3 regions of the Bradyrhizobium sp. AZCC 1693 genome follow, and region 3 is predicted to be linked to each of the others. Evidence: predicted binding sites of a transcription regulator. Region 3 holds the regulator's gene; each other region holds the start of a gene.
What was found. Region 3 encodes LexA, which represses DNA repair genes until DNA is damaged. Its sites were predicted from a motif close to TGTTCNNNNTGTGTTCNG; they were not measured.

Region 1 (3,275 bases), 470 kb from region 3:
GCGATCGCGGCGGCGGGCGCCTTGGTGTAGGGCCGTGCGGCAAGATCCGCGGCGGCCGCGGGGGCGATCCCAAGCGCGATCAGGGCGGTCGTCGTTAACAGAACTTTTTTCACTTCTTTTTCCTTCTTTCGGGATTTCCAACGCAACTACGCGAGTAGTCAATTTGAGGTTGCCTGCGCATATAGCGCGAAGTCTTCGCAGAATGCTGTCGCCGAAAAACCACATCCGCGGCGAAAGTAGGTAATATGCAACCGCAGCGGGTAAACACTATCCCTGGGTACAACCAAACAAAAAGGCCGGCGCGAGGCCGGCCTTTCCGTATTCCGCTTGCAGTCGCAGCGATCAGTACTTCGCGATAACCGGACCACCCCAACGATAGTTCACGCGAACGGTGACGAGGTCGACGTCCTGGCGGATGCGGTCGGTGCCGAAGAAGGCACCAGTCGTGTCGACGAAGGTGTGGGTGCGGTCCTGCATGAACAGGTGATTGTACTCGACGCCGGCCGACCAGTTCGGGGCGAAGCCGAATTCGAGGCCCGCGCCGACCACGGCGCCCCAACGGGTGTCGTCGCCGGTGGTGGCAACCAACAGACCGGTGGGAACATCAAACTGGCGGAAACGATCCGCCGTAACGGCCGCACCACCCTTGATGTAGAACAGAACGTTGTTGGCGGCCCAACCGACCTGACCGGTGAACAGGCCGAACGCATCGATGCGCGAGTCATTGCGGAGCGTCGGATCGAACACGCTCACATTGCTGCCCCTGAAGTCGGCCCAGTTGCCCTGCGCTTCGAGACCGAACACCCAGCTGCTGGCTTGCCAGCGATAGCCGATCTGACCGCCCGCGGTACCGCCAGTTGCGTCATGGCACCCCTCGGCCGCGATGAACGCGCCGGCCGGTGTCACGAAGTCCCAGCACTTGCGGCTCGAACCCCAGCCGCCATTGGCGCCGATGTAGAAGCCGCTCCAGTCGTACACGACCGCGATCGGCGCCGGCGGGGCCTTGGTGTAAGGACGCGCCGCGAGGTCGGCAGCCGCCGCAGGGGCGGCGAGCGCAATGAGGGCAACCGTACTCAAGAAAACCTTTTTCATGGGTCTATCTCCAGCTCTTCCGCTTTCCGTTGGTCCCGAAGCGTTTCGAAATGACGCGAGCATTCGCGCCGTTCGACAACTTCTATATCGCGACTCGCCCGGAAATGGTGTCGCCGGAATGCAACATGCGTAAACGAAGTTTATTTAGCCAAGCTGATGATTTACCTATCATATTCACAATATCGTGCGGAACTTTCGGGTTCCATTTCGGAAGTCTTTCGGTTCCCGTGAGTTCCCTTTAATCGCGCTTGGGTTGCACCGCCAGGATCGGACCAGACATCAGTTGATGCAGGGAACAAAGCTGGAACGTTGATCGAGGCGATGCTATATGTGGATAACCGCCGGCTTGCCGAGGGATCGCTAAGTCGGCGGAGCCTGCGAGTGTATAGGGTCGTTCGAATGTCCGGAAACGGACGCGGAAGGCGGACAAGCGACGGGTCAAGAATTCAAGGCGGTCGGCATGAAGCGGGCTGACCGGTAATTTTTGCCAGTGATTTTTGCCGGCGATATCGAGTGGAGAGCGGCGATGGCGGGAAGCGTAAACAAGGTGATTCTGGTCGGCAACCTCGGCAAGGATCCTGAAATCCGGCGGACACAGGACGGGCGGCCGATTGCCAATCTGAGCATCGCGACGTCGGAGACGTGGCGCGACAAGGGCACCGGCGAGCGCAAGGAAAAGACCGAGTGGCACCGCGTCGTGATCTTCTCCGAACCGCTTTGCAAGATTGTCGAGCAGTATCTGAAGAAGGGCGCCAAGGTTTACATCGAGGGCGCGCTGCAGACGCGCAAATGGACCGACCAGAGCGGCGTCGAGAAATACTCGACCGAGGTCGTGCTGCAGGGCTTCAACTCGACCCTGACCATGCTCGATGGCCGCAGCGGCGGCGGTGGCGGTAGTTTCGGCTCCGACGATTCCGGCGATTTCGGCTCCAGCGGTCCCGCCAGCTCCGCGCCACGGCGGGCGGTCGCGGCCGGCGCCCGCAACAGCGACATGGACGACGATATCCCGTTCTAGCGCGAGCCGCTCGGCCGGCGCATTGGCTTGCAAGAAATTCGCTTGCGAGAACGGGCGTTTACGCCTGCTTACGACTATGTGCCGGCGCAAGAACCAGCCGCATTACGCTGAAACCGGCTCGTAGACGCGTTGCGATCCGAGCCCGCGGGCGGTTCGCCCGCGCACGATGTTATTAATATTTACATGAGGTATTTCACTTAAGCTGCTCCTCGAACGCCCACCGGATCTGGAGCGCCCACCATGAGCCTCGCGCCGCTGCTGGAGGCCCCCGGGACGATTCCGCTGCACGCCTTCGCCGCCATGGCGGCGTTTGCGCTCGGCATCGTGCAGTTCGCTGCGCCAAAGGGAACGTTGCCGCACCGGACCATCGGCTGGATCTGGGTGCTGCTGATGTTTGCGGTCGCGATCAGTTCGTTTTGGATCCATGAGATCCGCCTGGTCGGGCCGTTCAGCCCGATTCATCTGCTCGCGATCTTCACGCCGATCATGCTGGTGCTCGCGGTCCTGCATGCCCGCCGGCACAATGTCAGCGGGCACAAGAAAGCGATGATGTCGATCTTCTTCGGCGCGCTCGTCATTGCCGGCCTGTTCACCTTCCTGCCGGGCCGGATCATGCATGCGGTGGTTTTCGGCCAATAGGCCGATGCAGGAAACGCTGTTCCAGCGCCGTTTTGCGGGGCCCGAAAATGCCACCTCAAGCGAGCCCGCCGGGACGCCCCGGCGATCCCGTAAGTCCATGAAAAAACGAGCGGAAAAACCGCTTCTCCAGACAGCTTCGGGGTGGTTATTGGACCCCTGATGCGCTATATGATTCTCAGCTGAGAACTGACCGGATTTCCCTTTGTCTGACCCTGAAAATAACACGCCCGGCGAGCCGCCGGAGCCTTCCGATATTCGTCCCGTTTCCATCCTCGACGAGATGAAACGCTCCTACCTCGATTACGCCATGAGCGTGATCGTGGCACGGGCGCTGCCGGACGCGCGCGACGGGCTCAAGCCCGTGCATCGCCGCATTCTCTACGCGATGCACGAGAACGGCTTTGAGTGGAACAAGTCGTACAACAAGTCGGCGCGCACGGTCGGCGACGTCATCGGTAAATACCATCCCCACGGCGATCAGTCGGTCTATGACGCGCTGGTGCGTCTGGCGCAGGATTTCTCCATGCGC
Region 2 (3,275 bases), 3.6 Mb from region 3:
ATAACGCTGCGCTGCGCCATCGCATTTTCACATTCCTGTCGTGCTCTCTCATCCCGCTTGCCAATTTTGCGATGCGGGCGCAGCCTGTAGCCACGGATGAATCCGTCCGGGCATCTACTGCAATCTATAAAAATCAGTGGGAGGAAGACGCATGACGACGAATCTTTCGCGACGGTCTTTGCTTGCGCTCGGCGCAGGACTCGGTGTGGGTCTCAGCGCCTCAACGATGCTCGGCGGCAGCGCGCTGGCCAAGGCACCAAAGCTCGGCACGCAGACGCCCTACTGGCACCGCTTCATCCTCGGCGACGCCGAAGTGACCGTCGTATCCGACGGCACGCTGCCGCTCGGCCCTCCCAAGGGCACCTTCGTTGGCGTGCCCGATGAAGAAGTGAGGAAGATGCTCTCCGACAACTTCCTCAATCCCGACAATGTCGTGCTCGAGCAGAACTCGCCGATCGTAAACAACGGAGACAGACTGATCCTGTTCGACACCGGCATGGGCACGTCGAAAGCATTCGGGCCGACCACGGGCCGCCAGCAGAAGAGCATGGCGGAAGCCGGGATCAAGCCGGGCGATATCGACGCCGTGGTACTGTCGCACGCCCATATCGATCATATCGGCGGCATCGTCGGCGCCGACGACAAGCCGTTATTCCCCAACGCGCAATATTACATCACCCAGAGCGACTTCGAGTTCTGGACCGATGAAGGCAAGCTCGGCAGTCCCTTGAAGGATTTCGTGGTTCACGCCCGCAAGAACCTGATGCCGGTGCGCGATCGCATCGTGTTCATCAAGGACGGCCAGGAATTCTTGCCCGGCGTGCAGGCGATCGCGGCGCCCGGCCACACCGTGGGCCACACCATCTTCATGGTGACGTCATCAGGCAAATCCTTCGCCTTCCTCGGCGATCTCACGCACCACGCCGTGCTGTTGCTCGAAAAGCCGCGGATGGAGTTTTCCTACGACACCGACCCGAAACAGGCGGCGGGGACCCGGGTAAAGTTGCTCGACACAATCGCGGCCAACAAGACCCCGGTCATGTCCTATCACTTTGCCTGGCCAGGCTATGGCCACATCGCCAAGACCGGCGATGGATTCCATTATTATCCCGAGCCGATGAAGATGGAGCTCTGAGGGGAGTAGACGGCCCCGGGGGACCGGTCGACAAGGCCGGCCCCCGATCGGCAATAAGCGCTCGCGTGCGTGGCGTAGACGCCTCTTCAGAGGCATTTATCGAACGGGCATGTCTTAGGAACAATCGCGGACCGCCGAAATTGGTCTTTCCTGAGCGAGGATGAAGCTCGCGTCGCGACAGCTTGGCAGCCGGTATGGAGGCCCAGCAAATGACCAAAGACTTTGTGGCTATTGGCGCTGGCATGCTCGTCGTGGGGCTGGGAGTGTGGAGCTTGTGGGGTCACCCGCAGAACGCGACGCCCGCGGAGACCCGGGAGGCGCGCATTCTCGCCGATGATCCGGCGCTGAAGCTTGTGTCAGAGCAGAACCCGTACATGCGAACGGAACGCTAGGCTGGAGTGAAGCGCCAATGCCTCGGTGATCCGGCTTGGACCTTTTGCGCCTCCGTTCCCGTAACGTTCTTGACTTTCCCCAAGGTTCCCCGCTACCTTTGATTGCGTCACGAGGGGCAGGCATGGTTGCGCGGGTTTCTACGGTAGCCTTTGAGGGGATCGAGGCCCGCGCGGTCGACGTGCAGGTGCAGGTCGCGCCCGGCTTGCCGGCGTTTGCGATCGTGGGTCTTCCCGACAAGGCGGTGTCCGAGGCGCGCGAGCGGGTGCGCTCGGCGCTGATCGCCTCGGGGCTGGCGCTGCCGGCGCGGCGGATCATCGTCAATTTGGCTCCGGCCGACCTGCCGAAGGAAGGCAGCCATTACGATCTGCCGATCGCGCTCGGCCTGATGGCCGCGATCGGCGCGATCCCGCCGGACGCGCTCAACGGCTTTACCGTGCTCGGCGAACTCGGACTCGATGGCTCGATCGCCGCCGTGGCGGGCGTGCTGCCGGCCGCGATCGGGGCGAATGCGCGCGAGGAAGGCCTGATCTGTCCGGCGGCGTGCGGAACGGAAGCCGCCTGGGCAAGCCCCGATATCCAGATCATCGCGGCAAAATCGCTGATCCAGATCGCCAACCATTTCAAAGGCACGCAAGTGCTGTCGCGGCCGCAGCCGAAGGTGCACGAGCCGGAGGCGACGCATCTCGACCTGCGCGACATCAAGGGCCAGGAAAGCGCCAAACGCGCGCTCGAGATCGCGGCGGCCGGCGGGCATCATCTGCTGATGATCGGCTCGCCCGGCGCGGGCAAGTCGATGCTGGCAGCGCGGTTGCCTTCGATCCTGCCGCCGCTGTCGCCCTCCGAACTGCTGGAAGTCTCGATGATCGCCTCCGTCGCCGGCGAAATCCGAGACGGAGCATTGACGGCGCGGCGGCCGTTTCGCGCGCCGCATCATTCGGCCAGCATGGCGGCGCTCACCGGCGGCGGCATGCGCGCCAAACCCGGTGAGATTTCGCTTTCGCATCAGGGCGTGCTGTTCCTCGACGAACTGCCGGAGTTCGATGCGCGCGTGCTCGATTCGCTGCGCCAGCCATTGGAAAACGGCGAGGTCTCGGTGTCCCGCGCCAATCACCGCGTCACCTATCCGGCCCGCTTCATGCTGGTCGCGGCGATGAACCCGTGCCGCTGCGGCCATGCCTATGAGCCCGGCTATTCCTGCAAGCGCGCACCGGTCGACCGCTGCACATCAGATTACCAGATGCGAATCTCCGGCCCGCTGATGGATCGCATCGACCTGCGCATCGAGGTTCCGGCGGTCACCGCCGCCGATCTGATCCTGCCGCCGCCTTCCGAAGGCTCCGCGGAAGTCGCCGCCCGCGTTGCGGCCGCCCGCGGCCTCCAGCTTGCGCGCTATGCGGATGCCGGCATGCCGCATGTCCGCACCAACGCCGAAGCGCCGGCTTCGCTATTGGAAACGATCGCGCAACCGGATGCGCAGGGGCAAAAGCTTTTGCGCGACGCCGCCGAGACCATGAAGCTGACCGCGCGTGGCTATCACCGCGTGCTGCGCGTCGCGCGCACGCTCGCCGACCTCGACGGCGCGGAAAAAATCGGCCGGCTGCATCTGGCGGAGGCGTTGTCGTATCGCGCACTGGCGGAGGATTTGCGCAAGGCGGCGTAGGTCAGCCTCTCCACGGGTCGTTCGGGTGCCTCTCCGGCAAAATCACTTCTGATTTTCCGAAATCGTGTCAAGGCCGGGAATCAAAAA
Region 3 (3,275 bases):
GCGGATGCCGCCGACCTCAGCGCGCGGCTGAAGGTGATCGGCGAGGTCGCGGCCGGCCGCCCGTTCGAGCGCAAGGTCGGCCGAGGCGAAGCGGTGCGGATCTTCACCGGCGGCGTGATCCCTGATGGCGCCGATGCCGTCATCATCCAGGAAGACACCGGCGTCGACGGCGATCATATCACCATCACGGACGCCGCCGTTTCTGGCCGGCATATCCGGCCCGCCGGCGTCGATTTCAGTGAAGGCGACGTCTTGCTCAAGCGAGGGCGCCGGCTCGCCGACCGCGATTTGTCGCTCGCCGCCGGCATGAACTATCCGGAGCTAGCGGTGCACCGCCGCCCAAAGGTCGCCGTGCTTGCGACCGGCGACGAGCTGGTGATGCCGGGGTCGACCCCGGGCCCGGGCCAGATCGTCTATTCGAACGGCTACGGAATCCGTGCGCTGGCGCGCGCCGAGGGCGCCGAGGTCCTCGATCTCGGGATCGCCGCCGACACGGTCGCCGCCACCGCGCAAGGCATCCGCCGCGCCCGCGAGCTTGAAGCAGATATCCTGATCACCATGGGCGGGGCCTCGGTCGGCGACCATGACCTGGTCAAGCGGTCGCTGGAGGCCGAGGGCACGGCGATGGCGTTCTGGCGCATAGCGATGCGGCCGGGCAAGCCGATGATGCATGGCAGGCTGGGTGCAATGCGGGTGATCGGCCTGCCCGGCAATCCCGTCTCCTCCTATGTCTGCGGCTTCCTGTTTCTGGTGCCGTTGATTCGTGCATTATCGGGCCGCGACACCGTCCATCATCCGCGCGAAGGCGCCGAACTGGGGCGCGATCTCGCCGCCAACGACCAGCGCGAGGACTATCTTCGGGCCCGCCTAGAAGCGCGCGAAGACGGCACCCTGATCGCGGTTCCGGTGAACCACCAGGACTCATCGCTATTGGGGAATCTCGCTGCGGCACGGGCACTTGTGATACGTCCGCCGTTCGCGCCGGCTGCGGCAAAGGGTTCGCGTTGCGAGCTGCTCCGGCTGCCGGAATGACGCCCTGAACGGCACGTTTAAGGGTGTCTTCAGCCGAAGCCGCAATGCGTTCACTTGAAATTAAGTGGTTGCGGAACACATATCGAACATATAGTGTCCGTTCATGATTTGTTTCGACTGCTAGTGTCCATGGTTGGGAGTTTTGACGACTCCCGCGATGGACCCTGGAGATTCGGGACCGAAAGACGACGCCAACCGGGGGATTGCTCGCGATGCTTACGCGCAAACAGTATGAACTTCTGCGTTTCATCAATGAACGGTTGAAGGAAGCCGGCGTACCGCCCTCCTTCGACGAGATGAAGGACGCGCTCGACCTGCGCTCGAAATCCGGAATCCACCGTCTCATTACGGCACTGGAGGAGCGCGGCTTCATCCGCCGCCTGCCCAACCGCGCCCGCGCCATCGAAGTCATCAAGCTGCCGGAGCTGGCTGCCGCCGGCAACGGCCGCCGCGGCTTCACGCCGAGCGTCATCGAAGGCACGCTCGGCAAGCGCACGGTGAGCGCGCCGGCCACCGAGGACGACGGCAACCGCCCGGTCGCCGTGCCCGTGATGGGCCGGATCGCCGCCGGTACGCCGATCGAGGCGCTGCAGACCCGCAGCCACACCATCAGCGTGCCGCCCGATATGCTCGGCTCCGGCGAGCATTACGCGCTCGAAGTGCGCGGCGATTCCATGGTGGATGCCGGCATTCTCGACGGCGACATGGCGCTGATCCAGCGCAACGAGACCGCCGACACCGGCGACATCGTGGTGGCGCTGATCGACGAGGAGGAAGCCACCCTGAAGCGCTTCCGCCGCCGCGGCGCCTCGATTGCGCTGGAGCCCGCCAACACCGCCTATGAAGTGCGCATCCTGCCGCCGAACCGGGTCCGGATTCAGGGCAAGCTGATCGGGCTGTACCGAAAATATTGAACCGTCGGGTTGCAGACACGACCGCGACAACAGCCCCGGCCTTCGGCCGGGGTTTTTTGCGGCATGCCGGGAACCAAACTGTGTTAGCGCGTTTGTGATTTAGACGCAGCGCGCCGGTCGCAGAAATGCCCAGAAGCAAGAAAACGCTCTGCGCCAAGTCAGCTCTGATAGAGGCCTGTGCCTCCTTCCAGACACGGGGCGCTATCTCAAACGAGGGAGCCATCCGATGTGTGACTATAGCCTGCACGCTGTGGCGACGCGGCCTGCCAAGGTCGGCGAGACGCTGATCACCACGACATTCCGCGGTACGTCCACCCGCGGCTTCGCGTCGGAACGCGAGCCCGCAGTAGCGGTCTGCATGCTTCCCGGCACCGAACTGGCGTTCGCCGAAGACGTCAAATACGACAACCGGTGGATCTGGACGCGGACCACCGACTGGCGGGTCGGCAAGTTCAACCAGATCGAACCGGAAGTATCCGACCGTCATCATGACGCGATCGAATTTCCGGACGGAAGCCATGTGCTGGTGACGCAGCTTTGCGAAGGCCAGCGCGCAACCGTGCTGCAATTGCCGGTAACCGAGGGCGAACGTGCGCCGAAGGTGACGGAAGCGCCACCGGCCGAATCCATCGTGACCGGATAGAATACGATCCACATGCGATCCGCCGGTTCAGGCCGGCGGATCGCGGTGATATGGTTTTTTGAGAAACTCGGCACCGGGGCGGTCGGTGGTCAACAAAGTCACATGGCAAAGAGCCGGACGCGTCACGGAGCCCGGACGGTACATGTTCCGGTACGGCTGGCTCACCATCACGGCTGAAGATCTCGCGATCTGGCAGCAATTCCCCGAGGCGTCGTTCACGCTGGTCAACCTCCCGTCGTCTCCCGACGCGCCGGAGGAATTCCACCTCGGCGCGTTCGAAATACCAGCCAGTCGCTCAAGTCCCTCGGTCGACGAGCACTGAAGGTCGTCTACTCCTCCGCCTGAAGGTCTGCCTCGGCCGGCGTGGCGTCGACCGCGCGAGGCGGCACAACACGCGGCGCAAGAACGGTGGCGTCTGCCTCGCGCTCCTCGGCTGCGGCCGGCGACCACGGACGGTCAATGCCCCTCGGTTTGGCCGCTTCGACGACAAACCCCTCTCGGCTGCGTTGCAACGCCATTGCGCCCTGCCGCCGCAGCCGGTCGGCATCGATGACCGAAGCCGCGCATGACGCGGGTGCCTGCCGTAGCGTCACAATGAGCGCCGCGCGCTCGCAATCGTCCGACAGCGCCTCGGGCCTGAGCGCCTGCGCGACCAGGCCGCCAGCGGATTGCATCACGCAGCCAAG

Region 1: a site for LexA is predicted at 1,384-1,401, ahead of V1293_RS04285 (single-stranded DNA-binding protein). Genes of this name have one in related genera too.
Region 2: a site for LexA is predicted at 1,581-1,598, ahead of V1293_RS23670 (YifB family Mg chelatase-like AAA ATPase). Genes of this name have one in related genera too.

What each region holds. Positions count from the first base shown of each region.
Region 1 covers NZ_JAZHSD010000001.1:860,419-863,693, forward strand. The annotation lists gene V1293_RS04275 (outer membrane protein) at 1-113, opposite strand, end outside; gene V1293_RS04280 (outer membrane protein) at 343-1,092, opposite strand; gene V1293_RS04285 (single-stranded DNA-binding protein) at 1,619-2,107, shown strand; gene V1293_RS04290 (DUF2306 domain-containing protein) at 2,348-2,746, shown strand; gene gyrA (DNA gyrase subunit A) at 2,949-3,275, shown strand, end outside.
Region 2 covers NZ_JAZHSD010000001.1:4,958,668-4,961,942, reverse strand. The annotation lists gene V1293_RS23680 (MBL fold metallo-hydrolase) at 152-1,135, shown strand; gene V1293_RS23675 (hypothetical protein) at 1,345-1,527, shown strand; gene V1293_RS23670 (YifB family Mg chelatase-like AAA ATPase) at 1,650-3,188, shown strand.
Region 3 covers NZ_JAZHSD010000001.1:1,330,412-1,333,686, forward strand. The annotation lists gene V1293_RS06610 (molybdopterin molybdotransferase MoeA) at 1-1,032, shown strand, start outside; gene lexA (transcriptional repressor LexA) at 1,245-1,946, shown strand; gene V1293_RS06620 (hypothetical protein) at 2,173-2,589, shown strand; gene V1293_RS06625 (hypothetical protein) at 2,732-2,911, shown strand; gene V1293_RS06630 (ComEC/Rec2 family competence protein) at 2,919-3,275, opposite strand, start outside.